One region of the Rahnella selenatireducens genome, then DNA from elsewhere that is predicted to be linked to it. Evidence: predicted binding sites of a transcription regulator. Region 1 holds the regulator's gene; each other region holds the start of a gene.
What was found. Region 1 encodes LexA, which represses DNA repair genes until DNA is damaged. Its sites were predicted from a motif close to TNCTGTATGTACATACAGNA; they were not measured.

Region 1 (7,504 bases):
CAACTTCCTCAATATTTTGAACATTAACCGTATTTATCTGTATGGCCGCAGTTGCGGATTCGGCGACGACTGGCTCAACGCCGTGCGGGTGCAGAGCGGACTGAACCCGTTCGACAGAACCGACCACGTTAAAACGCTGGCGACACACATCGCGCCCGGCACGCTGAGTCGCGAGCAGCAAATTATGGGTATCGGCTATCTGTATGTGGAAAAGGCATTGGAAAGTATGGCGGGTTGAGCGGCGCATAATTCGTCGATCTGGCTGAAGCATGATAAAATTAAGAATGGCTGCATGATGTGGCCTATTTATCCCAATCTGCGCTCAGAGAATGTTGCTATGACCCTGAATAATCCAGAAAAATTACTTTCACAAGCTGAAGAACTTTGCCAGCAACGCAATGTTCGTCTTACACCGCAGCGGCTGGAAGTTTTGCGACTGATGGCGCAACAACCCGGTGCAATCAGCGCCTATGATTTGCTGGATCTGCTGCGCGTCAGCGAGCCACAGGCCAAACCGCCAACGGTTTACCGGGCGCTTGATTTCCTGCTGGAACAAGGGTTTATTCATCGGGTTGAATCGGCTAACAGCTATGTGCTTTGCCATCATTTCGAAGAGCCGAGCCACACTTCCGCGCTGTTTATCTGTGATCGCTGCGGGCTGGTCACGGAAAAAACCACTGACGGCATTGAAGAACGTCTGGCGAAACTGGCGCATGAATCCGGTTTTGAGTTGCGTCATTCGGTCGTTGAAGCGCATGGCTTATGTGCCGAATGCAAAGTTGTTGAAACCTGCGACAGTCACGATCATTGCGAACACGACCACAGCATTGTTGTGAAAAAACGTTGATAAACAGTTGTTTTTGAATGGGTTTTAAAAATCCTAAAGCGGAAGGGTTTTCACGCAGCTGAACGGATAATTTAAGGTGCTGAAGGAAGATATTGAAGGTTGGGTACATCCTTGTACCCGTATCCTGAAAGTGTTCCGGGTAGGAGCAGCAATGACTCAGGATACGTCACTGATACGCGAGGGGGAGTCGCGTGTTACCAGTGATATTTGTTTTTCGATTCCCAATCCTTGAGCTCTTTCTCGGCCTGATCCTTCTGATAGCCATAACGCTCCTGAATCTTACCTACCAGCTGATCACGTTTACCTTCAACGACTGTCAGGTCGTCATCAGTCAGCTTACCCCACTGTTCTTTCACTTTCCCTTTGAACTGCTTCCAGTTACCGTCGGCTTGGTCCTTATTCATAATAAATATCTCCTGTTACCTTGGGTTGTAGAGCTGCACGTTTGTTGGCAGCCCGTCCTTAACACTTCAAAGCTTAGTAGAGAATGCGGATTCGTCTTCCCAAAACAGGGATAAAAACCACTATTAGGATTAATCCAAAGCAGGAAATAACGTGGAATTGAAATCTGTCTGACTGAAAAAGGCCGCTAATTCAGGGCATAGAGGAAGCGAACACGGCATTTTCTTTGAACAGGCAATGAAACGGATAACAGTAAGAAAGAGGATTTTATCGGGAGAGTTTCTGAGTCATGCCTAAAACAACATCGCCCCAAAACGGGACGATGAGATACTGATTTTACAGGCGCGTCAGAGGCGGCCAACGCACCTGCAACGTAGTGCTTAAGCGCTGATTAGATCCAGTCGCCGTTGCGGATAACGCCAACAGCCAGACCTTCAATGCTAAAATTCTGTTCACGCAAATCAACCACAATAGGCTGGAATTCGCTGTTTTCAGGCAACAACTGAACCACGCTGCCCTGTTTCTTCAGGCGCTTGACCGTGACTTCATCATCAATACGTGCAACGACAACCTGACCATTACGGACATCCTGCGTTTTGTGTACTGCCAGCAGATCGCCATCCAGAATACCGATATCACGCATCGACATCCCGCTGACGCGCAGCAGGAAATCCGCACTCGGTTTAAACATGGCCGGATCGACCTGATAATGTCCTTCGATGTGCTGCTGAGCCAGCAGCGGTTCACCGGCAGCAACACGGCCAATCAGCGGTAAACCTTCTTCTTCTTCCATCAGCAGACGAATACCGCGCGAAGCACCGGAAACGATCTCAATAACGCCTTTACGCGCGAGCGCTTTCAGGTGTTCTTCCGCCGCGTTCGGGGAACGGAACCCGAGACGGGACGCAATCTCTGCTCGGGTCGGTGGCATACCGGTGGTGGAGATATGATCGCGAATAAGGTCGTAGACCTCTTGTTGTCTGGTCGTTAAAGCTTTCATTCCGCCCCCTGGTTGTTTATACAGTCTAGCTGTGAGTATATACAGCTAAACGGTCAATGAAAACCTAAGATTGAATAAAAACAGGGCATAACGACAATTCCTGGAATGCAGATTCCAAATCAGAACCATCGCGGCCAAAAGATGCTGACCCAGACAAAAATCGCCAATATGATGGTCAGCAGTACAGCGGCAGAACCGATATCTTTAGCGCGGCCTGACAGAACGTGAAACTCAGGCCCGATGCGGTCAATCGCAGATTCTATGGCACTGTTGAGCAATTCAGTCACACAGACCAGCACGACGGAGCCGATCAGCAAGATACGTTCTATGCTGCTCACATCCAGCCAGAAACTTAATAAAATTAGCGGGATAGTAGCGCTGGCTTCCTGCCGAAAAGCAGCCTCGTTTTGCCATGCGGCCTTGAGGCCTTTCCAGGAATAGCCTGCGGCTTTATAGATGCGGGTAAATCCAGTGACTTGGTTCGCCATTCTGTTACTGATCCTTGAAATATTATCCTGCGGGTTTTGCGCATTTTAGCGGTTTAATGGTATCTCATCACCACAGATCTCGTCTGAGCTTTCTGGTATCCTTGCGGCGAAATGGCTAACAAGAGGCTTCACGTTTTTATGTCAGGTTGGCGTAGACTTTATTACACATTATTGAATTTACCACTCTCATTGCTGGTAAAGAGCAAGGTCATACCTTCAGATCCGGTTACCGAGTTGCATTTAGACCCGACCCGGCCAATTCTGTACGTATTGCCTTATAACTCCAAAGCGGATTTGCTGACATTGCGTGCGCAGTGTCTGGCTCAAAATCTGCCTGATCCCCTTATTCCGCTGGAAATCGACGGAACGCTGCTGCCGAGCCATGTGTTTATTGCCGAAGGCCCGCGCGTTTTCTCCTATTACACGCCCAAGCAGGAATCGGTAAAGCTGTTCCACGATTACCTGGATTTGCACCGTAATAACCCGGATTTAGACATTCAGATGCTGCCCGTATCGGTCATGTTTGGCCGTGCGCCAGGCCGCGAAGGCCACGATACGCCGCATCTGCGCGTGCTGAATGGGATCCAGAAATTCTTCGCCGTGCTGTGGCTGGGCCGCGACAGTTTTGTCCGTTTCTCCAATACCGTTTCGCTGCGTTATATGGCGACCGAGCACGGAACCGACAAAACCATCGCCCAGAAGTTGGCGCGTGTTGCGCGTATGCACTTCTCCCGCCAACGTCTGGCGGCGGTCGGGCCACGTCTGCCGGCGCGCCAGGATTTGTTCAATAAACTGCTGGCATCCAAGGCGATTGAAAAAGCCATTGAGGACGAAGCGCGCAGCAAGAAAATCTCACACGAAAAAGCCCAGCAAAACGCCATCGCCCTGATGGAAGAGATTGCGGCTAACTTCTCGTATGAAGCCGTGCGCCTTTCTGATCGCGTGCTGAGCTGGACGTGGAACCGCCTGTATAAAGGCATCAACGTCAATAACGCGGAGCGTGTGCGTCAGCTTGCGCTCGAAGGACAGGAAATCGTTTATGTGCCCTGCCACCGCAGCCACATGGATTACCTGCTGTTGTCGTATGTGCTTTATCATCAGGGGCTGGTGCCTCCGCACATTGCGGCCGGTATCAATCTGAATTTCTGGCCCGCAGGTCCGATTTTCCGCCGTCTGGGCGCATTCTTCATTCGCCGGACGTTCAAAGGCAACAAACTGTATTCGACAGTGTTTCGCGAATACCTCGGCGAATTATTCAGCCGCGGTTATTCGGTCGAATACTTTGTTGAAGGTGGACGTTCGCGCACCGGGCGTTTACTGGAGCCGAAAACCGGTACGCTCTCAATGACCATTCAGGCCATGCTGCGCGGCGGTTCCCGTCCTATTACTCTGGTGCCGATTTACATTGGTTACGAGCACGTGATGGAAGTGGGTACTTACGCCAAGGAGTTGCGCGGAGCGACCAAAGAGAAAGAAAGCCTGACCCAGATGCTCAACGGTTTACGCAAACTGCGTAACCTTGGTCAGGGTTATGTAAACTTTGGTGAACCGTTGCATCTGACCACGTATCTGAACCAGAACGTGCCAACCTGGCGTGAAGCGATCGACCCTATCGAAGCGCAGCGTCCGAGCTGGCTGACGCCAACGGTTCAGGATCTGGCAGAACAGATTATGGTGCGCATCAACAACTCAGCGGCGGCAAACGCCATGAACCTGTGTTGTACCGCGCTGCTGGCATCGCGTCAGCGTTCATTGACCCGCGAACAGCTGACCGAGCAGATTGATTGTTATCTGCAATTGCTGCGCAACGTGCCGTATAACGCCGATTCGACGGTGCCTGATCTGACTGCCGACCAACTGCTCGATCACGCCCTGAACATGAACAAGTTCCAGGTCGAGAAAGACAATATCGGCGACATCATCGTTCTGCCGCGCGAACAAGCGGTGCTGATGACGTATTACCGCAATAACATCCACCATATGCTGGTTCTGCCGTCGCTGATTTCAAGCATCGTGATGCACCACCGTCATGTGAGTCGTGCTGAGTTGCTGCGTCAGGTCGAACTGATTTATCCGATGCTGAAAGCTGAACTGTTTATGCATTTCGATAAATCGGAACTTCCGCACGTGCTGGATATTCTGACGCTGGAACTGGCGCGTCAGCAGATCATTCATCTGGAAGACGACGAACTGACGCTGAACCCGGCGCGCATCCGCACGCTGCAACTGCTGGCGGCGGGTGTCCGCGAAACGCTGCAACGCTACGCGATTACATTCTCCCTGCTCACCAATAATCCAAGCATCAACCGCGGTGCGCTGGAAAAAGAGAGCCGGATCATGGCGCAGCGTTTATCCGTGCTGCACGGCATTAATGCCCCTGAATTCTTCGACAAAGCGGTATTCTCCACGCTGGTCGGCACACTGCGCGCTGAAGGGTATATCAGCGACAGCGGCGATGCGATTCAGGAACAGACGCGTGAGATTTACAACATGCTCAGCGATCTGATGACGCCGGATATCAAACTCACCATTGAAAGCGCCGGTATGCCTTCTGAGCTGCCTCAGGCGACCGAACCTCCGGCTGAGCCGAAGATGGATGTGCGCGATACCGACCACTGATTGACGTTAAAATCATTGCGGTAATGCCATAAAGCAAAACGCCCGGGCTTATAAAAGACCGGGCGTTTTTTTATTGCCTGAAAGGCTCAGAAGCTGAAAGCAGATAAACTCATCAGGATGCCAAGGAACAGCACCAGCCCCACGTAATTATTCTGGCGAAAAGCAAGGAAGCAGGCATCTCTCTCACGCTTGGCAATCAGCTTTTGCTGGTGAACAAACAGCGCAGCGGCCAGCACTAATGACCACCAGAACGGGGCGCCAAGCTGGGAAAGATGCCCGATAATGCCCATCAGAACCAGCGTTGCCAGCTGCAACAGGCCGATAATCAGCGTGTCAAAACGGCCAAATAAAATCGCCGTGGATTTCACGCCAATTTTTAAATCATCATCACGGTCGACCATCGCGTATTGCGTGTCGTAAGCCACCGTCCAGCAAATATTCGCGATAAACATCAGCCAGCAGCTTAATGGTAACGTCCCGCTGACAGCGGCGTAACCCATCGGAATTGCCCAGCCAAACGCCGCGCCCAGCACAAACTGCGGCAGATTGCTGACCCGCTTAATGAACGGGTAAACCCATGCCAGCGCCAGCCCCGCGAGGGACAGCAAAATGGTCATCCGGTTCAGCGTCAGAACCAAGAGGAAGGACACCAGCACCAGCCCAACAAACAAGATTTTTGCCTGTTTCCCGGTGATCGCACCACTCGGCAGCGGGCGGTTGGCCGTACGTTTTACGTGTCCGTCGAATTTACGGTCCGCATAGTCATTCACCACACAACCCGCCGCGCGCATGAAAAAAACGCCCAGCACGAAGACCAGTAAAATTTTGGCAGAAGGCGCGCCCTCACCGGCCAGCCACAACGCCCAAAGCGTCGGCCACAACAGCAGCAAGGAACCTATCGGCTTATCAATGCGCATCAGGCGGCAGTAATCCCGCCAGGTGCCCTGAGTCATACTTCCTGACACTCTCTGTTCTCCTTGTGGATTGGTTTGGCTCATGCCTCGCCCACTTTGCCCTCAGGGCGGTGAACCGGCGAGTCCGGCAGAAAAATTTCCGTCAAAAGCAGGGGCTTATCCGACAGGCAAAGCCGCGAGCGACGCGCCCATAAACTGCCCTGCTCAGTATTTAATTGTCCCAGATGGATGTAATCACGGGTCAGGTTGTTACCGCTAAACAGATACCGGCCCAGCGGCACCGTGCCTAAATCGACCAGCGCCAGATCCGGCCCTGTCAGCGTTTCTTCCGGGATCACCGTGCGTCCGAGCAGCCAGGGCTCAGCATCGCCAAACAGGATCACTTCGCGAACCCAATAACGGGCGCTTTCCGGCAACTGTTGTGCTTCGCTTTCACCCAGCTCATCACGACGCACAAAACATTCATTTTTCGGTTTCACGGTGACGGTAACACCCTGCTTTTCAAACCGGCGGGTCATGGATCCCATTTCCATCAGCCAGTCAGCAACATCCGCTGGCACGTCATTCGGATCTTGAAACCAATGGATCGGGAGTTGTTCAGGGGAATGGGAATCAGACATCAACGGCTCCATCATGGAGGTATTCATACCTCCAATTAATTATCTGCCTCGCATTCTAACGCATGAATGCAAGGCAGTAATCGCCTCATTTATTCGCGACGCAGACGTTCGCCGTTGGCGAGGTAAAGCGTCACGACGAGGACGAGGATGGCGCAGGCGTAAACCAGTGTGTCGTAAGGACTTTTATGGTCGACGATAATCAGGCGGATAATCGCCGTGATGCCGATATAAATAAAGTAACGCAGCGGGAAGTGATATCCCGACGAAAAGTACTTAATGATCAGCGCAATAAATTCGAAATAGAGGAAGTAAATCACGATGCCCTCTATCAGCAGATACGATGAAGACTGATCGTTATTGACGAACAAAACCATCGCCAGATGGTAGGTTTCGCGCCCGATAAAAATCATCAGAATAACGGCCAGCCCTAATAAGAAAACGTTCAAAATTCGCTGCATGATGACGGAAACCATCGTCGCACGTTTTGATCCTGCCATGTGATCTACATCCCACTTTTGTTATTAATACCCGCAGAATACCACAGAGTCTGTGCCGGAAAAGCGGCATTGAAAAAGGGTCAGCCTGTTGGGGCTAACCCTTTTATTTAGAAATAT
Region 2 (7,504 bases), on a different contig from region 1:
GTATACAAGATCTCTGATCCTTTTTCTTAATTGGGCTGAAGACCCTCACCGCTGTATTCCATTCGCTGAATTCAAAGCATAAAAAAACCCCGCCGAAGCGGGGTTTTTGATATCTGTCGTTAAAGCTAAAGAGTGTTATTAAGCCTGTGGCTGAGTAACAGTATCTTTGTAGCCTTTAACTTCGATTTCAACACGACGGTCTGGTGCCAGGCAGTCGATCAGAGCAGCACGGCCTTTAACGGAGTCACAGGTAGAACCAGTAACTGGGTTAGATTTACCTTGACCTTGTGCAGAGATTTTGTTCGCAGGGATACCTTTAGATACCAGGTAATCCACTACGCTCTGTGCACGTTGCTCAGACAGTTTCTGGTTGTATTGTTCTGAACCGATACGGTCGGTGTAACCCAGAACGATAACTGAACCGTCTTTAGGATCGATTGAACTCAACTGGCTGTACAGCTGATCCAGAGCCTGTTGGCCTTCTGGTTTCAGAGTGGCTTTGTTGAAGTTGAACAGAACGTCAGACTTCAGAGTGAATTTCTTAGTTTCCACAACTGGAGCTGGAGCTGGAGCCGGTGCAACAACTGGTGCTGCAACATCATCCTGACCGAAACGGTAAGAAACACCTACAGACAGCATGCCGTTGTCTGGACGTGCGCCAACAGTCTGCGCGTCGCCGATGTTGTTAACCCACTGGTAATCCAGACGGGTAGCCCAGTTTTTGGTCACTGCGTATTCAACACCCACTGCTGCCAGTGGAGAAACGCCAGTGTCGTGGTCGCTTACGCGGCCAGCAGCACCGTTGTCGAAGGCACCTTTAGAATCTGCACGCCAAACCATACCACCCAGACGGGTGTACAGGTCCAGATCGTCAGTCAGCGGGTAGCTCAGTTTAGCAGCCAGCTGAACGCCCTGTGCTTTGAACGCGCCGTTGTTTACGCTGCCTTTAGAAGGCATGCGGCCAAGCCAGTCATATCCCATTTCAAAGCCCAGGTATTGGTTCGCTTGGTAACCCAAGAACGCACCTGCACCCAGTTGGCTTTCGTGGGTAGGGCCGTTGCCGATACCTTCGTAAGCATTTGCGAAACCAGTGTCATGGTATTGGGACCAGCCCAATTTACCACCGGTATACCAGGTGTTATCTTTAGGGGCGGCTTGCGCTACGGTAGCGAAACCTGCCAGTGCCACTGCTAATGCGATAGCTGTCTTTTTCATTTTGCGCCTCGTTATCATCCAAATAGGCAATTGAGCTTTAAGCTTTAAGCCCTTGGTTAAAATCCTTACGCCAAGATTCTTGCTTCAATTAAGAACTTGCCACTTTACGTTGGCATTATAGAGCAACCTTGGCGTTGTAAAGTCTACAACGTGGCGCGAAACTTACAAGCTTGAAGTGTTAACACCGTGGAAAAAAAGGGAAAAACGTACACATTTCTTAACGGCTTTGACCAATTGTTGACAAAAACTGGAGATAATCTGAGGTCGGAATACCCATTTTTACTGGGTTTGAAGCCGGTTTCAGCACAAATCACTAAGTTCCGTACTATTTTTGTAGGAACATTCCTATTTTGAACTAATGGTATACAGAAGAGTGAATTTTTACGGTGGAGTGATGTCCACTAGCTGAATTCTGTTCATTTGTTGGCTTCATAATGAACCCGTATGACCCTCCATGACGCGCTGCAATTTGCAGTCTTTCTCTTTCTGAATCATTCAAATCGGGCAACCACCCAAGCACTACACTGTAGTTACCGGTCAGCAATGCTTTTTCCATCGCATCAACCGTCGACATCGCGGTGATCTGATTAACCTGGACCATTTTATCGACTGGCAAACCTGACTGCGATAACCAGTGACGGCTTACTTTTTGCTGAGGTGTGAGCCACAACAACCAGCGTGATTGCATACCTAAATGTTGCAGTAATGGCAGAAGTAACTGCGCAAACGCTGGCTGGCTCGCACTATAAACGAACTCAGTGATCAGACCATTATTCAAGGACGCTGACGAATTTACCTGTGTATGAGCGACGGGCAAAGCAGGCTGACTAAAATGATGATTTATAAGATGTTGAGTGCGCATAGTGATATACCCCAGTAGGTTACTGTATGAATGTACAGTACTCTGGCGGTGAACAAAGATCAACCCAATTTTTCCAAGACATCTCGCAAATTTTGAAGGGAATAACCTTCAAGTGCATTTTATGTTTGTTGCGCCTACTGACATTGCGTATTTTGCTTTTAGCTATACGGGTAACTCAAACTGGATGTAAGGAATGAATATGAAAAGGATAACGCAATGATAAATCAGTCAAAAAAAAGAGTGCTTGAGTGTATGGCAATTTTTGCTCCTCTGGGCAAAATCCGCACTCGGACCCAGTTCGGTGGCTTCAGTTTATCTGCCGATGGGGCGATGTTTGCACTGGTTTCAGATGGAGATTTATATCTGCGGGCCAGTGCTGAAACGGAAGCACATTTTTGTCGGAAGAAGATGGAAAGATTGATTTATCGTAAGCGCGGAATGGATGTGAGGTTACGTTATTTCAAGGTGAATCCGGCACAGTGGGAAGATCCGGATGTCGTACGAAAGCTGGGCAAATATTCACTTAAGGGAATGCTGCGTGAAATTGAAGTGCGCAAAAATAATGAAGCCGGGCGACTTAAAGATTTACCGAATCTCTCTCTGGCTCTGGAAAGACTGCTGTGGCAGGTGGGGATAACAAACTCGGGAGACCTGCGTACGCAGGGGGCATGTAAAACTTACCTGAAGCTCTGTGCTATGAAAAAAAAGAGCCTGGGTCTAAATTTGTTAATGGCGCTGGAAGGCGCCATTTTGGGATTTCATGAGGCTGCTTTGCCGATGGCGTCCAGAGACATATTGACCCAGTGGTTTAACCATCAGCAAGAACAACCTGCCGATACGATGCACTGAGTTTTACCGGCCTCTGGTCGGGCCATCAATCATGGCTCTGAACGGGCAGAATTTTACTGTTAAGACTGGTGAGCTCAGGAAGATGGGCCACCAGCAATCCGATTTGCTGCAAGACGAGTTGCTCTTTGCTATCGGAATCGGGTGTCCGCATCTGAATCCTTGCCGTGAGTTGCTCAAGTGCTTTTTGTATTCGCCCGGCTTCAGAAGGCAAATGGTGTAATGCGCCATCAACACAGCAGGCTGCGTCGTCAAGCAGGTTCAGGGTTTCGGTATCACTGAGTTTTTCACGATGCGCACCCAGTGCTGATATGTAACTCAGCATTGTGTGATTCAGGCACAGCAAACGAAATGCCGCTTCCAGCGTCGCAGGATCGTTATTCTTCTCCGAACTCATGTTCGATACTACCGACGCCAGTTCCGCATCGCAGTTATGCGCGTCACGACGTGCCAGACGGTAATCGAGACTGTTGTCCTTGCCCTGATGGTATTGCACCAGAATTGCATCCAGATAACGGCAATTGGCGTCGAATGTTTTGCTGACGACTTTATCAATCTGCCTGAATTTCCAGTCAGGCCAGATATATGTCACGGCGGCCCACGCAATCGCACAACCAATCAGCGTATCAATGATTCGGGGAATGGCTATCTCAAAACCTTCACCCAATAAGTTAAAGCACAGCAATACCAGCAGGGTGATGAACATCGTTGCCTGCGCGTATTGCACTGTGCGGAATGCAAAGAACAATAATCCACTGATCACAATCAGGATCATTTGCCCTTCAACCGACGGCACGAAGTACAAAATCGGAATGCCGAGCGCGATCCCGGCCAGTGTGCCAATAATCCTCAGCGCCAGCCTGCGTCGGGTTGCGCTGTAGTTTGGCTGGCAGACAAACAGGCTGGTCAGCAAAATCCAGTAACCGTGGCTCAGGCCGCTGACCTGTATAAATACGTAGCCGATAAACAGCACTACCGACATGCGCACCGCATGGCGAAACAGAACGGACTGTGGCGTAAAATGACGGGAAATGCGCAGCCAGATATCATCCAGCCCGGTGAGCTTATCGTCGACGAACGGGCTTTTTCCTGCCTGATTTTCCGGTAATGATTGCTCTGATTCGATGTTTGCCAGCTGTGCATCTATCGCGTGCAGATTTCTCAAAAGATGACGCAGGGCCTGGAGCATTTCACGATGCTCACCCTGAGATTCCAGTCGTTTCAGCGCTTCTTCAAGACGGGAAAACGCCCGCTCGAACTGGCTGTTATGCGTATATTGCTGGCGATACAGGATGCACTGGGAAAGCTGCAAACAGGCGCGAGCCTGCATACTCATCAGACGCTGGAAACGGAAAAGGATATCGCTGTGATGAAACTGCTCGCTGAGTTTGAGGTATTTCACATGTGACGAACTGGCGCGCTCATGGATGTCTTGCACCACAAAATAATAGTGCAGCGTGCGGCGCGTACCTTTTTGTCCGCGGTCGCCTTTCAGGCGGGTTTGCAGCGTATTTTTTGTCTGGTTCAGCGTAGATACCAGCTGGCCGTTTGCCATGGCCAGCTCCACCAGTTGCTGATTATTATCTTCCTGATCGGGGTCAAAAAGCGTCGCTTTGGCTTCCAGATAAGCTGCCAGCTGCGTGAAACAGCGGGAAATCTGATCCTGAAGCGGCCGGATAGGGAAAATAATATGTCCGGCCAGCGTCAGCAGGTTATACCATATGGCACCGGCGAGCAGGATCAGAGGCTGCTGATACCACACGTGATACATACTGGTGCCGAGCATCGTATAAATCGCGATGAGCAGTGCACCGAATGCAATCGTGGCGTACCGCTGCCCCAGGGCACCCAGCAGGATAAAACCGCAGGTTGAAATCATCAGCCCGGGTGCGAATAACCAGGGGTAGGGAAACAGCAGTTCAATGGACGCTGAAGCAATAAAGAAGCAGACCAGGGTGATCAACAAATTGCGTAAGCGACCTGCCAGACGATCGTCCAGATCAGCCAGCGCGGCCGCCACCACACCGAGCGTCAGAGGGATGGTCAGCGTTATCTGCCCCAGCCACCAGGGAATTGCGGCGGCACCTGCCAGCGCAATGAAAATCCTGATGTGGTAAAGCACATTGCTGTTATAGGCATAACGCCTCAAACCCGGTGCAATAGAAAGCACGGAAAAACCCCACAGTTAACTTCAAGAATGAAAAATCAGCGAATGCGTCCGTTTTTTATCCGACGGCTGGCATTGGCTTCACGAACTTGTTTTGCCAGTTCGACGGAGACCACTCTTCGTCCTACTGGCCAGAGTGCGATGGCCGCGATTTTAAAGTTCGCGATACCCACCGGAATACCGATAATGCTGATACATTGAGCAATGCCGGCCAAAATGTGTGACAAGCATAACCACCAGCCGAAGAAAATAAACCAGAAGATATTCAGCAGGGTACCGCCACCGGACATCAGCGCGTTACGTTTTTCCGGATATAATTCGTCTACATGTACCGCTTCGTTGCCAAATGGCATCAGCGAAAGACGGGTGATTTCCCAGCAAGAGCGGGTCAGCGGCAGGGTGAAAATCAGCACAATGCTCACCAGAGTGGCGAATAACCAGGCGAGCGTTGTGAAGAAGCCGCCTAAAACAAAGTTAAGAATATTGAGTACAGTGCGCATATCGACTCTTCCCGAAGATATTAATAATTAGAAAAATTTCAGGTTAACTGAAAAGAAACACCTTCTTATTCTACCCTGTTTTGGAATGTGGATCGCCTCTGTATATCAAAGGTAAACTCCTAAAACGACTTGCATGTAAAATAACAAATATTACTTTTCCGTCAGGAATTAAAGAGAAAAAACGGTGTGATGATATGGAATTGAAATCGACCTCTTTCGGGAAACATCTGGCGCAGCATCCCTATAACCGGGTGCGTCTGCTTAATGCGGGCGTAGAAGTCAGCGGCGACAAACATCACTACCTGATCCCTTTTAATCAGCTTATCCAGATCCGCTGTAAGCGCGGCATTGTCTGGGGCGAGCTTGAATTTGAATTGCCCGAGGCAAAAGTCGTCCGCCTGCACGGTACGGAATGGCAGGAAACGCAGCGCTTTTATCAGCACCTTCTCAAAATCTGGCAGGCCTGGAGTGAGGAGATGAGTGGCGTCAGCGCGGGCGTTCTGCACGGGCAAATTGAAAAAATCAGAAATATTGAAGAGCAGGATAAGTGGTTTAAAAGCGCCGATGTGGCTGACGTTCAAAATGACATCACCGAGGCTTTTTCCGCCATTCCTGTTCCCGTCGAACGGCTTGATGATTTCGATAATTGCCGCGAGGATTACCACACCTGTTTACGCTGGCTTGAGCAGGGCAAACGCAGCGTTGATAAACGCAATCTGGCCTGGACGGATCGGGTGATTGCAGAAAATCAGGAATTCTTTGATAACGTCGAAGTTTCTCCGCTAAATGAAAGTCAGTGTCGCGCGGTGGTGAATGGCGAAGATGCTGTTCTGGTGCTGGCAGGTGCCGGCAGCGGTAAAACCTCGGTGCTGGTGGCCCGCGCAGGCTGGTTGCTGCGCCGTCAGGAGGCAGTGCCGGAGCAAATTCTTCTGTTGGCGTTTGGCCGTCAGGCCGCGGATGAAATGAACACGCGTATCAAAGAACGCCTGCATACCGACGGGATCAAAGCCAAAACGTTTCACGCGCTGGCCCTGCAGATTATTCAGGAAGGTAGCAAGAAAGCGCCAAAAATCAGCAAACTGGAAACGGATGCTAAAGCGCGCCGCAGCTTGCTTATCAAAACCTGGCAGGAACAATGTGCTGGCAAGAAAGTGCAGGCCAGCGGCTGGCGGCAGTGGATGACTGATGAGCTGGAATGGGATGTGCCGGAAGGGGACTACTGGAAAAAGAAATCGCTGGCCGAACGTCTGGGCAGCCGCCTTGAACGCTGGCTGAGTCTGATGCGTATGCACGGCGGAAGTCAGGCCGAGATGATAGAAAGCGCGCCGGAAGAGGTGAAAGATCTGTTTTCGAAGCGCATCCGGCTGATGGCTCCGCTACTGAAAGCCTGGAAAACGGCGCTGAAAGATGAGGGCGCAGTGGATTTCTCCGGGCTTATTCATCAGGCCGTGAACATTCTGGAAAAAGGCCGCTTTGTCAGCCCGTGGAAACATATTCTCGTCGATGAATTTCAGGACATTTCGCCGCAGCGCGCGCTGTTGCTGTCGGCGTTACGCAAACTCAATAAACGCACCAGCCTGTTTGCAGTGGGCGATGACTGGCAGGCGATTTACCGTTTCAGCGGTGCAGAGCTTTCCCTGACCACTGCTTTTGCGACAAACTTTGGCGAAGGTGCGCAGTGCGCCCTCGATACGACTTACCGGTTCAACGATCGTATCGGTGAAATCGCCAATAAGTTTGTTCAGCAGAACCCTTATCAGCTGAAAAAACCACTGAATAGCCTGACGAAGGGCAACAAGAAAAATGTGGTGATCTTGCCGGACGAACAGCTGGAAAAGCTGCTGGATAAGCTCAGTGGCTATGTCACTGCCGATGAAAAAATTCTGGTGCTGGCGCGTTATCACCATTTACGGC
Region 3 (7,504 bases), on a different contig from region 1:
ACTGATCCCTGCCAGCTGCTGCTGCAGAATACTCAGATACGCCGTGCCCAGGTCGATATTCATCGCCGGGTCTTTCAATTCATGAGCGCTGGGCTGCCCGTAACGTCCTTTCATCCGGTAGGCATCGCGTCCTGCCGTTGAGGCCTTTAGCTGCATTAACCCAATCGCATTCGATTTACTGACAACGGTTGGGTTATATCCAGATTCAACCTGAATGATTGCTTTAACAAGTGTTTCGTCGACGCCGTAAGTATTTGCCGCCTGGTGAATAACGTCACCATAAGGCCCCGGATGCATTAATGAAGTTTCGCTTTGTATGGGTGGCGATGGATTCAAAAAATGCGTGGTTTTAACCGGTGTTTCTTTAGCGCAACCCGCCAGTAAAAGCGCGGCCATCAAATAAAGAATTTTTGGTTTCACGTTTTCTCTCTCGCGACTGGGACGAGGGCTAGCATATACATCTTCTTCCCACACCTGAATATATTTTTAGTCTATTATTATTATTGTTTTGTTAAACAAGGGGGTTAGGCACATGTCGATAAGACAATTCTGCATATAAAACCTCTTTGACGTCACATATTCTGAAATTAACAGATTCATTGATTACACTCTCAGTTCAGCCACGTCGGAATTCGCATAAATTAACAACATCATCTGATTCAGCCGTGCGCGGGATCGGGTTTTTGAAACACAAAAAACGCTAACTTAATGAATTATCGGGCCAGTCAGAAGGGGTGATACCATGTGGCAAGCCGTCAATCGTTTGTTGAGTGAACACCTGGGCAGTGCTGAAATCCGCGAACGTGTTGAACTGCCGGGAGGAGAAATTCACCCGGCCTGGCGGTTGAGCTACGGTGACAGGGATGTATTTGTTAAGTGCAATGCGCGTGAAATGCTCCCTATTTTCGCGGCTGAAGCCGATCAACTCGCCCTGCTTGCCCGAAGTCAGACAGTTCGCGTGCCTGAGGTTTATGGCGTTGGCAGCGATCGTGATTACAGTTTTCTGCTGCTTGAATATATCCCGCAAAAACCTCTGGATGCCCATAACGCCTATATCTTGGGGCAGCAGCTTGCAGCCTTACACCAGTGGAGCGAGCAGCTGCAATTCGGCCTTGATTTCGATAATGAGCTGGCGACCCTGCCGCAACCCAACAGCTGGCAGCGGCGCTGGGCGACATTCTTTGCCGAACAGCGTATTGGCTGGCAGTTGCAACTGGCGGCGGAAAAAGGAATGACGTTCGGCAATATCGAAGATATCACAGCAATGGTTCATGCCCGCTTACAGAACCATCAACCTCAGCCTTCTTTATTACACGGCGATTTATGGCCGCACAACTGTGGCCTTTCCGAACACGGCCCGGTCATTTTCGATCCCGCCTGTTACTGGGGCGACAGGGAATGCGATCTGGCGATGCTTCCGCTGTATCCTAATGTTCCGCCACAATTATATGACGGTTATCAGAGCAAAACGCCGCTTCCGGATGACTTCATTTCAAGGCAACCCATCTACCAGTTATATTACCTGCTAAATCGCAGTAATTTATTCGGAGGGCAGCATCTCGTCGTTGCCCAGCGCGCTATTGAAAGACTTCTCCACGACGATATTAATTAGCCTGATAAATATTTTATGCATAAAAAAACAAGGCCTGAATAATGAAAATATTCAGGCCTTGTTTTTGAGAAAGATAAGTTAGATGTTACAAAACCAATCTCAGATCAACCTGCAATTAAACCTAATAATTTCAAAACGAAATAGGCAACGACTGCAATAACGATGGGCAAGATATAGAGCGGGAAATACTGCACCAAGATCGTATGTCTCGGAATGACAATCCGTTCTTCAATTTGTGGTCGTGTACGCCCTTCCGCGCCTTTCGCCTGTTCGAGGATTAGCTGATCCTGAATGCCTTCACGGATATGTTTCACCTGACGGGACATTCTTGCGCCAGATGCCTGTAACGCCAGACCGACAAAAATCAGCCAGTAGATAATAAAAAACACGATGTTCGCGGTGGTCACACCCTGCCCCAAAACGGGAACGGGGGAGTTGTACCAGAAAACGTTAAGAAACGAGGTGTTGAACTTCACCATATCAACCATCACGTGGACGAAATCCAGCATGACAGCATTGATGCCCTGCTCAGTTTTAGTGTGTTCATTAATAAAATTAAGCAATGAAATCAGTGTTGAAAGCAGCGCAGGAATAAAAATAATCCATCCTGCAATCCGTTTAATCACTGCCACGCGTCCGGCTTGTTGGTACGTCATGAATTCCCCTTGTTTGGACACCTTAAGCAACACGTAAGTTTACCCACAGAAAGTATTTTGCGCCCAATGTTTTAATCAGTTACTGGCGTTGCCTGCCTGAAACAGCGCTGATGACGGTTTTCCTGACCGTTCCTGTATCGGATTTCACCCTCTGAACCGGCGGTGTTAAAGTAAAACGTCAATTCACTTTTACGGAGTCCGCTTTCATGGCTTATGTTCGCCCTGTTAATGCAGCAATTTTCGATATGGATGGTCTGTTAATTGATTCTGAACCACTTTGGGTTCAGGCAGAACTGGACGTTTTCGGTAGCCTCGGCGTAGATATTTCCCAGCGACATTTACTGCCAGATACGCTGGGATTGCGCGTCGATCAGGTGGTCAGAATGTGGTATCAAACGCTGCCATGGCAGGGGCCGACGCAGGACGAAGTGTCTAAAATGATCATCGCGCGCACCATCGAACTGGTGGAACAAACGCGCCCTTTGCTGCCGGGTGTGAACCAGGCACTTGAGCTGTGTCGTGACAGCGGGCTGAAGATTGGTCTCGCATCCGCGTCTCCTTTATTTATGCTCAGGGCCGTTCTTGAGATGTTTAACCTGCAATCCTATTTTCAGGTGATCACGTCGGCAGAAAAACTGCCTTATAGTAAGCCGCATCCCGAAGTTTATCTGCTCGCCGCTGGTGAATTGCAGGTTGACCCGCTGAACTGCGTCACGCTGGAAGATTCCTTTAACGGAATGATTGCCACGAAAGCCGCACGCATGCGCTCGATTGTTGTTCCCGCCAGTGAGTATCACGCAGATCCGCGTTGGGCGCTGGCCGACACCAAGCTCGCGACCCTTGAAGCTTTAGAGCCTGCACACATCCTCTGAGATATCTTCACGGGCAAACCGGCGCAGAGCCCCTGCTTCTGCGCCGTCTCCTGTTTCATGCCGTACTGCAGGTTATCCCTGCCACATTTTCCAGGCCTGCGTTTAATTTCCCGAATCTTGAACTGCCTCATAAACAAATAAAACGTTATTTCATTTTTATTGAATTCATATGCCAATGAACCTATGCTGCATTTAACAAGGACGAGCCGGGAGCTCTCCTGCTTCTGTACGCTGTCACTGCCACGCAACCGTCAGACTCGCCCGGCAAGTCCTCTTCATTGCAATCCTATGAGAGGCACCGACATGCAAGTTCGTCAAAGCATTCACAGCGACCACGCCAAAACGCTGGATACCGCAGAATTACGCCGCGAATTTCTCATCGAGAAAATCTTCGAGAAAAACACCTACACCATGACCTACAGCCATATCGACCGCATTATCGTCGGCGGCGTTATGCCCGCGGAAAAATCAGTTTCGGTAGGTGATGAAGTCGGTAAGCAACTCGGTGTGAGCTACTTCCTCGAACGTCGCGAACTGGGCGTGATCAACATCGGCGGACCGGGGCTGATTGTGGTTGACGGAACAACTTATGAGATTGGTCATGAAGAAGCGTTGTACGTCGGCAAAGGCGCGAAGCACGTTGAATTCAGCAGCGTTGATGCCGTAAAACCTGCCAAGTTCTACTACAACAGCGCCCCTGCGCACACGACGTTCCCCAACAAAAAAATTACGCTGTCCGAAGCATCGCCACAGACTATTGGCGATGCAGCCACCAGCAACCGCCGGACTATCAATAAATTTATCGTGCCTGACGTACTGGAAACCTGCCAGCTGACGATGGGATTAACCAAACTCGAAGAGGGTAGCCTGTGGAACACCATGCCTTGCCATACCCATGAGCGCCGTATGGAAGTGTATTTCTACTTCAATATGGAAGAAGAAACCGCCGTATTTCACATGATGGGGCAGCCACAAGAAACGCGTCATTTACTCGTTCATAACGAACAGGCCGTCATCTCGCCGAGCTGGTCAATTCATTCCGGTGTAGGCACGAAAAACTATACCTTCATCTGGGGAATGGTCGGCGAAAACCAGGTATTTGACGACATGGATCACGTCAAAGTCAGCGAACTGCGCTAACCCTTATGCTCTGCTGCTCGGCGGCAGAGCTAACATCCTTTAATGGCGAACGTGCCGTGCAAAAGAGACTTTGAATATGATCCTCAATGCGTTTGAATTAAGCGGCAAAGTCGCAATCGTGACCGGTTGTAACACCGGACTGGGCCAAGGTATGGCGCTGGGACTGGCGCAAGCTGGTTGCGATATCGTAGGTATTAACGTTTCAGCGCCAAACGAAACAGCCGAAAAAATCACGGCGACCGGTCGCCGGTTTCTCGATCTTCGCGCTGACCTGAGCAGCATTACGGGCATTCCCGAACTCATCGAAAAAGCGGTCAGTAAGTTTGGCCATGTCGATATTCTGGTGAACAACGCCGGTATCATTCGCCGGGAAGATGCTATCGAGTTCAGTGAGAAAAACTGGGACGACGTGATGAAAGTGAACAGCAAGACGCTGTTCTTCATGTCTCAGGCTGTGGCTAAGCAGTTCATTAAACAAGGTACCGGCGGTAAGATTATTAACATTGCTTCCATGCTTTCCTATCAGGGCGGCATTCGCGTTCCTTCTTATACGGCATCAAAAAGTGCCGTCATGGGCATCACCCGGCTGATGGCAAACGAGTGGGCGAAACACGACGTCAATGTTAATGCCATTGCGCCGGGCTATATGGCGACTAACAACACTGAACAACTTCGTGCGGACGGAGATCGCAGCAAAGAAATTCTTGATCGCATCCCCGCCGGACGCTGGGGTTTGCCGGAAGACGTCATGGGCCCCGTGGTGTTTCTGGCGTCGAAAGCCTCGGATTACGTTAACGGCTATACGATTGCCGTTGATGGCGGATGGCTGGCACGATAACCGTTCAATAAGTGACAGCGAAAAGGCGTATTTTTATACGCCTTTTCCTTTTTTATCATACCGTTGACAATTAGTTACAGGGTGTCTCTTCCAAGATTGTGACAGTTTCACTTATACTGGATAAAATAACAGTTATCCAGTTCGGACTCGTCATGACGGCGGAAGGCCACCTCATTTTTTCAATTGCCTGTGCAGTATTTGCGAAAAAGGCACAGCTTTCTCCGGAACTGGCGCACGGTGACTGGTGGCATATTATTCCGGGGTCCCTGCTCACGTGCCTGCTGCCCGACATCGATCATCCCAAATCCCTGATTGGCCAGCGCCTGAAATGGATTTCTGCTCCGATCGCGCGGGCTTTCGGGCACCGTGGATTCACGCACAGCCTGCTTGCCGTCGCCGGAGGAATTTTCCTTCTGCGCACCCATTTCCCTCACGACTGGGTGATCCCCATCGATGCCTTTCACGCTATGATCATCGGCTATTTGAGCCATATTCTGGCCGATATGCTGACGCCTGCCGGGGTTCCTTTATTGTGGCCTTGCCGCTGGCGTTTCCGTCTTCCCCTCATTAATAGCCAAAAAGGTAATCAGCTGGAGCGAACATTGTGCCTGCTGTTGGTCGGATTAACCCTTTTCTGGCCGGACTGGACGCCCATTATTGGTGCAATCAATCCCGACATTTTTAACCATATTCTAAAACTCTTCATCTGAACCGTACGAAAACCCGACAACCTGGCGATTTTCAATACGAATTTGGAGGAAAAGTTATAATGCATTCCTTTTGGATATAAATAATCGGACACCCAACTGATATTCTTCACCCCAATGCTATGGGATGGTGCAGTCCCTTTCGGGAACACCCGTTTGAAAAATTATAAGTTTGGAGTCTGGTATGAATTTTCCGCTCGTGATTAACGTAGTGGTTTTCGTTGCCCTCCTTTTGCTGCTGGCGCAAACCCGCCATAAGCAATGGAGTCTGGCAAAAAAAGTTTTAGCAGGTCTGGCTCTCGGTGTGGTATTTGGCCTGGCACTGCAACTGATTTATGGTTCTGACGATCCGGTTCTTAAAACGTCGATTACCTGGTTCAATATTGTCGGGAACGGGTACGTTCAGCTGCTGCAAATGATTGTGATGCCGCTGGTCTTCGTGTCGATTCTGAGCGCAGTGGCGAAATTACATAATGCCTCTTCACTGGGCAAAATCAGCTTTCTGACCATTGGCACTCTGCTGCTGACAACGCTTATCGCCTCTCTGGTGGGGATTTTCGTAACCGGCCTGTTCGGCCTGACGGCAGACGGTCTGGTACAGGGAACGCAGGAAACCGCGCGACTGACCGCTATCCAGTCCAATTACGTGGGCAAAGTCGCTGACCTGAGCGTTCCACAGCTTATTCTCTCCTTTATTCCTAAAAACCCGTTTGCTGACCTCACCGGTGCAAGCCCGACGTCCATCATCAGCGTGGTGATTTTCGCCGCCTTTGTTGGCGTTGCGGCGCTTCAGCTGGTTAAAGATGATGCAGAGAAAGGCCCGCGCGTTCTGGCATTCATCGATACCTTACAGGCCTGGGTGATGAAACTGGTTCGCCTGGTCATGAAACTGACCCCTTACGGCGTTCTGGCACTGATGACCAAAGTGGTTGCCGGTTCCAACATTCAGGACATCATCAAATTGGGCAGCTTCGTGGTGGCGTCTTACCTCGGTCTGGGTATTATGTTCGTGATTCATGCCGTGCTGCTGTCTTTCACCGGCGTTAACCCGGCGAAATTCTTCCGTAAAGTCTGGCCGGTGCTGACCTTCGCGTTCACCAGCCGTTCCAGCGCCGCCACTATCCCGCTGAGCGTGGAAGCGCAAACTCGTCGTCTGGGTATTCCTGAATCGATTGCCAGCTTCGCAGCATCCTTCGGTGCCACTATCGGCCAGAATGGTTGTGCCGGTTTGTATCCGACAATGCTGGCCGTCATGGTTGCGCCAACCGTGGGCATCAACCCGTTTGATCCGGTCTGGATTGCCACGCTGGTCGGGATTGTCACCCTGAGTTCCGCCGGTGTTGCCGGTGTCGGCGGGGGTGCGACTTTCGCAGCACTTATCGTGTTACCGGCGATGGGCCTGCCGGTCACGCTGGTCGCGCTGTTGATCTCCGTCGAGCCACTGATTGATATGGGTCGTACTGCCCTGAACGTAAGTGGTTCTATGACTGCCGGGACAATCACCAGCCAGCTGCTAAAACAGACAGACAAAGCGGTGATGGATTCTGAAGAAACCGCTGAACTGGCTCATCGCTGATACCGGTTCACTGAAAACAAAAAACCGAAGCCAATGGCTTCGGTTTTTTTATATCTGTGTTATTTATCCAAAGACTCAGAACGGGTAGTCGTGAAAACCAATC
Region 4 (7,504 bases), on a different contig from region 1:
AATGGTCTTTTTGTTCTTCAGTGCCGTAATGTTGGAGTAATTCGCCCGGGCCGAGGGAGTTTGGCACGCCGACGGTGATCGCCAGAATCCCGGACACACCGGCCAGTTTCTGTAACACGCGGGCCTGAGCGTAAGCGGAGAATTCCAGACCGCCGTACTCTTTCTTAATGATCATCGCGAAGAAGCGGTGTTCTTTCAGGTACGCCCACAGCTCCGGCGGCAAGTCGGCCAGTTCATGCGTGATCTCAAAGTCATTCGCCATGCGGCAGGCTTCTTCCACCGGGCCGTCGATAAAGCGTTGCTCTTCTTCGGTCAGGTGTTGTTCAGGGTAATCCTGCAATTTCTTCCAGTCCGGCTTGCCGCCGAACAGATCGCCTTCCCACCAGGTGGTACCGGCTTCAATCGCTTCTTTTTCCGTGCGTGACATTGCGGGCATCACTTTACGGAAGGTGCGAAGTGCAGGCGCAGAGAACAATGCGCGGCGCAGTGCGGGCACATTGAATGGCAGCAGGATAATCGCCAGCGGCAGTAACAGCCACAGCGTCCACAGATGAATAGCGCCCATGACAGCGGTAAATGCCAGTAAAATCAGGCTGCTAAAGGCAAGATTGACCTTGTGATAGAACAACACACCAAGGATCACGACAAATGCAACAATGCTAAGAACCATCATAGTAAAGCTCCTGAGTAGTAGGAGGTCTGACCTGTTGTAGGGATACAATGGTTGTAGTTCATGCTCATTTCTTTATCAATGTGTTTACATACTAATTACAACGCAGCTCACAAACCGGCCGCACGAAGCGTCAAAAACGGAAACTATAAGAATCATTACCGCTTCTTGGCTTCTCGCTGTTTCGGCTTTCCGTTAAACTGCTCAGCGGAAAGTTTTATTGCTATCGGCCAGCCACAGCTGGCTGCAAATGGACATAAAAGAGGCTGCTATGTACCAGGATATTATCCGTACTGAACTGAACGAAGCTGCTGCTACGCTGAATAAATTCATCAGCGATCCGGCAAATATTGAGTCTATTCAACGTGCAGCAGTGCTGCTGGCCGATTCATTCAAGGCGGGCGGGAAAGTGATTTCCTGCGGTAACGGCGGTTCACACTGTGACGCCATGCATTTCGCAGAAGAACTGACCGGCCGCTACCGTGAAAACCGTCCGGGCTACCCGGCGATTGCGATTTCTGACGTCAGCCACATCTCCTGCGTGGGCAACGATTTCGGTTACGAATATATCTTCTCCCGTTATCTGGAAGCCGTGGGTCAGAAAGGCGATGTGCTGCTGGGCATCTCCACTTCCGGCAATTCCGGTAACGTGATCAAAGCGATTGAAGCCGCGCGCGCCAAAGGCATGAAAGTCATTACCCTGACCGGTAAAGACGGCGGTAAAATGGATGGTTCTGCCGACGTGGAAATTCGCGTGCCACACTTTGGCTTCGCTGACCGCGTGCAGGAAATCCACATTAAAGTGATCCATATTTTAATTCTTCTGATTGAAAAAGAGATGGCGAAGGCGTAATGCCTTTGCTGTAAAGGAGGCGGGAGATGTGCGAATTGCTCGGGATGAGCGCTAACGTTCCAACTGATATTTGCTTCAGTTTCAGTGGATTAGTGCAGCGCGGTGGCGGGACTGGCCCGCATAAAGACGGCTGGGGCATTACCTTCTACGAGGGGAATGGCTGTCGTACTTTTAAAGATCCGATGCCGAGTTTTAATTCGCCTATCGCCCGCCTAGTTCAGGAATACCCGATCAAATCCTGCGCGGTGATTTCCCATATTCGTCAGGCAAACCGTGGCGAAGTGGCGCTGGAAAATACCCATCCGTTTACCCGCGAACTGTGGGGCCATAACTGGACTTACGCGCACAATGGCCAGCTTCGCGGTTACCGCCAGCTGGATACCGGCACGTTGCGTCCGGTCGGGCAAACCGACAGTGAATACGCATTTTGCTGGTTGTTGCATAAACTTACGCAGCGTTATCCGCGCCGCCCGGCCAGCTGGCCGCCGGTGTTCCGGTATATTGCGTCGCTGGCGGATGAGTTACGGCAGAAGGGCGTGTTTAATATGCTGTTATCGGACGGGCATTTTGTGATGGCCTATTGTTCGACCAATCTGCACTGGATCACGCGGCGGGCGCCTTTCGGAAAGGCAACGTTGTTGGATCAGGATGTTGAAATTGATTTTCAGCAGCAGACGACACCGGATGATGTCGTCACCGTGATTGCCACGCAACCGCTGACGGCAAACGAAACCTGGAACAAAATTGCTCCAGGTGAATTCGCATTATTTCACCGGGGCGAACGCCAGCTGTGAAGGCAGCGGGATGTTTGACAACGGTTGCAGCACTTCATATTGCCCGTTAGTCACCACGACGTTCGGTGGCTGATGGTGTTTCTCAAAGTACGCAAAGCCCGGCTGTAGCTGACGCCAGAACGTGATGTAGCTTGAGTTTTTGTGCGACTGCATGTTGGCATCGGTCATCTTGAACGGATAAATGCTGATCTGCACGTTGCGCTGGCCGAACTGGAAGGCCGCCTGCACGTAGGTGAAGATTTCATCCATATAACCGTCAGTCATCGCATAGCAACCGATAGATTTGCAGTTGCCGTGGATCATCAGATACTTACCGGAATAACCCTGCGAGATGTCATAGGCGTTCGGGAAACCGATGTTGATGGCGCGATAAAAGCGGCTGTCCGGTTTCAGGTGGTGAATATCCACGTTGTAGAAACCTTCCGGGCTTTTAAAATCACCTTCGCGACGTTTATTTCCTAAACCGCCAGAAAAATCGCAGATGCCGTAGCTGCCGATCAGACGATATTCGCCGTCGAGCTGCGCATACAATTCGAGTTTACGTTCTTGTTTAAAAATCTGGATATAAACGGGAGCACCTAACAATTGTTTTTTAAGCGCCGCGTTTACCGGGACAGCCTCGCTGGCCACGGCGTAATTTGCTGTAAATAAAGGCAAACTGAGGAGCATCGCAAGAAACAGCGCGATTCTGATCATTCTAAGTCCTGCTCGATAATAATTTTGATTATTTTGTCTACAGATGAACTACCTGTAAGACCGCCACTGATTTTCTTCTAATGTACTGCCTGTCTGAAACGTTGCCATATTAATACTGATTAATTTTTTAGCAATCACCAAATATTGAATTCTCGCTTCAGGAAATGTAAATACTTTCTGATGCCATTAATGGTGATTAATTAAGCCAAATTAACCGTCATTTTCTGTGTTTGAAATCTCCTGATTCAACTGTATACTTATACAGTCATTGGGGGAGGGTTATGCGTAAAATCATTCATGTGGATATGGACTGCTTTTTCGCGGCCGTCGAGATGCGCGATGATCCTTCCCTGCGCGACATTCCTATCGCCATCGGTGGCAGCCGCGACCGGCGTGGCGTCATCAGCACCGCCAATTACCCGGCACGCAAATTCGGCGTACACAGTGCGATGCCGACCGGAATGGCGCTCAAACTTTGCCCGCACCTGAAAGTGATTCCCGGCAGAATGGAGGCGTATAAAGAAGCCTCAAACCACATCCGCGAAATCTTTGCGCGTTATACGCCATTGATCGAACCGCTGTCACTCGACGAAGCTTATCTGGATGTTTCAGAATCGACCCAATGCAATGGCTCCGCAACGTTGATCGCCGCTGAAATCCGTCAGGCGATTTTTGATGAAATTAATCTGACGGCCTCGGCGGGCATTGCACCTATCAAATTTCTGGCAAAAATTGCCTCAGACCTGAATAAACCCAATGGCCAGTTTGTGATTACGCCAGACAAAGTTGAGGCTTTTTTACTGGATCTGCCGCTGAGTAAAATCCCCGGTGTCGGCAAAGTCACCGCCCAGCGATTGCAGGAGCAGGGGCTGATCACCTGCGGCGACGTGCAGCGCTATGATTTAGCGAGGCTGCTTAAGCAGTTCGGCAAATTTGGCCGCGTGCTTTGGGAGCGTTGTCAGGGCATCGACGAACGTGAAATTTCAGCCGAGCGGTTGCGGAAATCGGTCGGTGTTGAACGCACGCTGGCGGAAGATATCCACAGCTGGGAAGAGTGCGTGGCGCTGATCGAAATGTTATATCCTGAATTACAAACCCGCCTGAGCCGTGTCAGCCCGAATTTACGCATCGCACGTCAGGGCGTGAAACTCAAATTCCATGATTTCCAGCAGACCACGCAGGAACACGTCTGGCCGGTGCTGAATAAAGAAGATTTACTGAAAGTGGCGCGTGAAGCGTGGGAACAGCGGCGCGGCGGACGGGGGGTGCGTCTGGTCGGGTTGCATGTCACCTTGCAGGATCCGCAGATAGAGCGGCAGTTGTTATTGCCGTGGGAGTGACTGTAGCTCCTCCCCTTTTAAGGGGAGGAGCTAAAACAATTACTTACGTTCAGGAATCGCTTTCAGCAGTGCTGTCAGCAGTTTCCAGTACAGCTCAACGCTGGCGATTTCAACCTGCTCATCCGGCGAGTGTGGCCCGGTGATGGTTGGCCCGATGGAAACCATGTCCATGTCCGGGTACGGTTTTTTGAACAGACCGCATTCCAGACCGGCGTGGATCACCATGATGTTCGGGGTTTTGCTGAACAGCGTTTCGTAGGTTTCACGCACCAGCGTCATCACCGGAGAGCTTGGCTCAGGTTTCCAGCCAGGATAGCTACCTTTTGCCAGGCTTTTCGCGCCTGCCAGTTCGCTCAGCGAATTCAGCATGCTGACGACGTATTCTTTGCCGCTGTCGATAAGGGAACGGATCAGGCTATTGATCGCCACTTCGTCATCTTTCATGGTGACAACGCCGACGTTCAGGGAGGTTTCTACCACGCCTTTAACGTCATCGCTCATGCGGATCACGCCGTTCGGCGTCGCGTTCAGCAGTGCAATGAATTTGCACTGGCTGTCTTTGCTCAGCGCTTTCGCTGGGCTTTCTGCCGCTTCAACGACGAAAGCGATTTTCTTCTCAACCGCAGACAGTTCGAACTGAATCGTTGCCAGGAATTCCTGTGCAGCGGCTTTCAGTGCGTCTGCTTTATCGGCTGCAATCGCCAGTGTTGCGATGGCTTCGCGGGGAATGGCGTTACGCAGCGTGCCGCCGGTGAAATCCAGCAGGCGCAGGCCGAGGGTATCGGCGTGTTCTGACAGGAAGCGCACCAGCAGTTTGCTGGCATTGCCCAGACCGAGGTGGATATCCGCGCCGGAGTGGCCGCCTTTCAGGCCTTTCAGCGTCAGTTTCAGCGTGGTGAAACCGGCCGGAACCGCTTCGCGACTCAGTGGCAGCGTGGCGGTAAAATCAATCCCGCCGGCGCAACCCATGTAGATTTCGCCTTCGGTTTCAGAATCGGTGTTGATCAGAATTTCAGACTGTAACCAATTCGGTTGCAGGCCAAATGCGCCCGCCATGCCGGTTTCCTCGGTCATGGTCAGCAGCACTTCCAGCGGGCCGTGTTCTACGCTGTCATCAGCCAGAACCGCCAGCGCAGAAGCCAGGCCGATACCGTTGTCAGCGCCCAGCGTGGTGCCACGGGCTTTTACCCAACCGTCTTCGATGAACGGCTGAATCGGATCTTTAGTGAAATCATGAACAGTATCGTTGTTTTTCTGCGGCACCATATCGAGGTGAGCCTGCAGGGCAACGGCTTTGCGGTTTTCCATGCCTTTGGTGGCCGGTTTGCGCAGCAAAATGTTGCCAACTTCATCACGCTCAGCGTGGATACCTTTTTCCTGAGCCCATTCAACGATGTGTTTTGCCAGCGCTTCTTCATGATAAGAAGGGTGCGGAATTGAACATACTTTGGCAAAAATATCCCACAACGGTTGTGGCAAAAGCTGAGACAGTTCAGACACTATAAGTCTCCTGTAACAGTCAGCTCATTCAGGCTCCAATTGCAGGGGAACTGATTGAGATGCTGTAGGTTTAAGGTTAAGTAATCCCCGCCAGACTGTGTGGCGAGTGGCCTGACAGAATATCACTTAATCTTAACCTGTGCGCGGGCGCGGGGAGAAAATCCGGGTTTTTTGCGGGCTGGCGGTACTATAATCGCTGGTTTTTGTGAACCGGACTCACTATAATCTCGCGCAACCTTTTTCCCCCGAATACACCCGTCATACTTCAAATTGCAGATGCGTTGGCCGCGTTCGCTCACCCGAATCACTGACTTATGTCAGCTCATCGGGATTCGTTCACTTGCCGCCTTCCTGCAATCCGAATTATTTAGGGTTTAAATTTTTAGAAGCCGTCAATTCACTGGCTGGGATACCTTTATGAGCGAAAAATACGTTGTAACCTGGGACATGCTGCAAATCCACGCCCGCACAATGGCTAAACGCCTGCTGCCGGCAGAACAATGGAAAGGCATTATTGCCGTCAGCCGTGGCGGTCTGGTTCCGGCAGCGTTACTGGCTCGCGAACTGTGCATCCGTCATGTGGATACCGTATGTATCTCCAGCTACGACCATGACAATCAGCGCGAAATGCAAGTGCTGAAACGCGCAGAAGGCGACGGTGAAGGTTTCATCGTAATTGACGATCTGGTCGATACCGGCGGCACCGCAAAAGCAATCCGCGAGATGTATCCGAAAGCGCATTTCATCACCATCTTCGCTAAACCTGCCGGTGCGCCGCTGGTTGACGATTATGTCGTAGACATCCCGCAGAATACCTGGATTGAACAGCCGTGGGATATGGGCGTGGTGTTTGTACCGCCTCTTGTAGGAAAATGATCCTCTCTGCTTTATAAAAACGCCTGGCTAATCGCCGGGCGTTTTGCTTTTGTTGACTTGAAATCCTTTCCGCTTGACCTCACTCCTGTCTTGTCGCAACGTGGGCGGGTTATAATCCCTGCCTGAAACGTTCGCCTGCGGGCGAAAAGCTGCTTGCTAACGGAGGACCTTGCATCATGGCTCCAGCCAATCTCACGGAAAAACTGTTCAAACCGTCATTCAAATATCCGGAAACTTCGACACTGGTTCATCGCGTTCATCATCACAATACGCACCCGCCGATGCACTCAGCGCTGGAAGGGGATACCGTGAATTGTTGGTACCGGACAATCAACCGTCTGATGTGGATGTGGCGCGGCGTTGATCCGCTGGAAGTGGAAGAAGTGCTTTCGCGCATTGCCGTTTCTCAGGCTGAACATAGCGACCCGTTATTGCTTGATACTGTTATTGGCTATCGCAACGGTAACTGGATTTATGAATGGTCGAATCAGGCCATGCAGTGGCAGCAAAAAGCCGCCGATGAAAAAGACGCCAATCTTGCCAGCGAATACTGGCTGAAAGCCGCTAACCTTTACAGCATTGCCGGTTATCCGCATCTGAAAGGCGATACGCTGGCGGAGCAGGCGGAAGCGCTGGCCAATAAAGCGTTTGAGAAATCCTCCGAACATTCACCGTATGATCTGAAAGAGCTGGAATTCAAAATCCCGGGCGGTGCGCCGATCACCGGCTTCCTGCATCTGCCGAACGAAGGCAAAGCGCCGTTCCCAACGGTTAT

Region 2: sulA (SOS-induced cell division inhibitor SulA) is a predicted target of LexA. The motif match lies at 2,098-2,117, and genes of this name have one in related genera.
Region 3: ACLBVC_RS00320 (metal-dependent hydrolase) is a predicted target of LexA. The motif match lies at 5,233-5,252, and genes of this name have one in related genera.
Region 4: dinB (DNA polymerase IV) is a predicted target of LexA. The motif match lies at 3,261-3,280, and genes of this name have one in related genera.

Annotation. Positions count from the first base shown of each region.
Region 1 covers NZ_JBKEZJ010000018.1:28,204-35,707, reverse strand. The annotation lists gene ACLBVC_RS21710 (ROK family protein) at 1-238, shown strand, start outside; gene zur (zinc uptake transcriptional repressor Zur) at 338-847, shown strand; gene ACLBVC_RS21700 (CsbD family protein) at 1,042-1,251, opposite strand; gene lexA (transcriptional repressor LexA) at 1,641-2,249, opposite strand; gene ACLBVC_RS21690 (diacylglycerol kinase) at 2,369-2,737, opposite strand; gene plsB (glycerol-3-phosphate 1-O-acyltransferase PlsB) at 2,876-5,356, shown strand; gene ubiA (4-hydroxybenzoate octaprenyltransferase) at 5,443-6,321, opposite strand; gene ubiC (chorismate lyase) at 6,351-6,890, opposite strand; gene psiE (phosphate-starvation-inducible protein PsiE) at 6,980-7,387, opposite strand.
Region 2 covers NZ_JBKEZJ010000009.1:42,233-49,736, forward strand. The annotation lists gene matP (macrodomain Ter protein MatP) at 1-17, shown strand, start outside; gene ompA (porin OmpA) at 139-1,215, opposite strand; gene sulA (SOS-induced cell division inhibitor SulA) at 1,571-2,077, opposite strand; gene ACLBVC_RS15705 (TfoX/Sxy family DNA transformation protein) at 2,294-2,926, shown strand; gene yccS (YccS family putative transporter) at 2,952-5,093, opposite strand; gene ACLBVC_RS15715 (YccF domain-containing protein) at 5,129-5,590, opposite strand; gene helD (DNA helicase IV) at 5,785-7,504, shown strand, end outside.
Region 3 covers NZ_JBKEZJ010000001.1:59,899-67,402, forward strand. The annotation lists gene ACLBVC_RS00290 (transglycosylase SLT domain-containing protein) at 1-420, opposite strand, end outside; gene ACLBVC_RS00295 (fructosamine kinase family protein) at 743-1,612, shown strand; gene ACLBVC_RS00300 (YniB family protein) at 1,717-2,268, opposite strand; gene hxpB (hexitol phosphatase HxpB) at 2,475-3,140, shown strand; gene kduI (5-dehydro-4-deoxy-D-glucuronate isomerase) at 3,444-4,280, shown strand; gene kduD (2-dehydro-3-deoxy-D-gluconate 5-dehydrogenase KduD) at 4,357-5,118, shown strand; gene ACLBVC_RS00320 (metal-dependent hydrolase) at 5,271-5,828, shown strand; gene ACLBVC_RS00325 (L-cystine transporter) at 6,010-7,401, shown strand; gene kdgR (DNA-binding transcriptional regulator KdgR) at 7,477-7,504, opposite strand, start outside.
Region 4 covers NZ_JBKEZJ010000013.1:9,844-17,347, forward strand. The annotation lists gene fadE (acyl-CoA dehydrogenase FadE) at 1-673, opposite strand, end outside; gene lpcA (D-sedoheptulose 7-phosphate isomerase) at 942-1,523, shown strand; gene ACLBVC_RS19125 (class II glutamine amidotransferase) at 1,550-2,317, shown strand; gene dpaA (peptidoglycan meso-diaminopimelic acid protein amidase) at 2,288-3,013, opposite strand; gene dinB (DNA polymerase IV) at 3,295-4,353, shown strand; gene pepD (beta-Ala-His dipeptidase) at 4,393-5,853, opposite strand; gene gpt (xanthine phosphoribosyltransferase) at 6,271-6,729, shown strand; gene frsA (esterase FrsA) at 6,906-7,504, shown strand, end outside.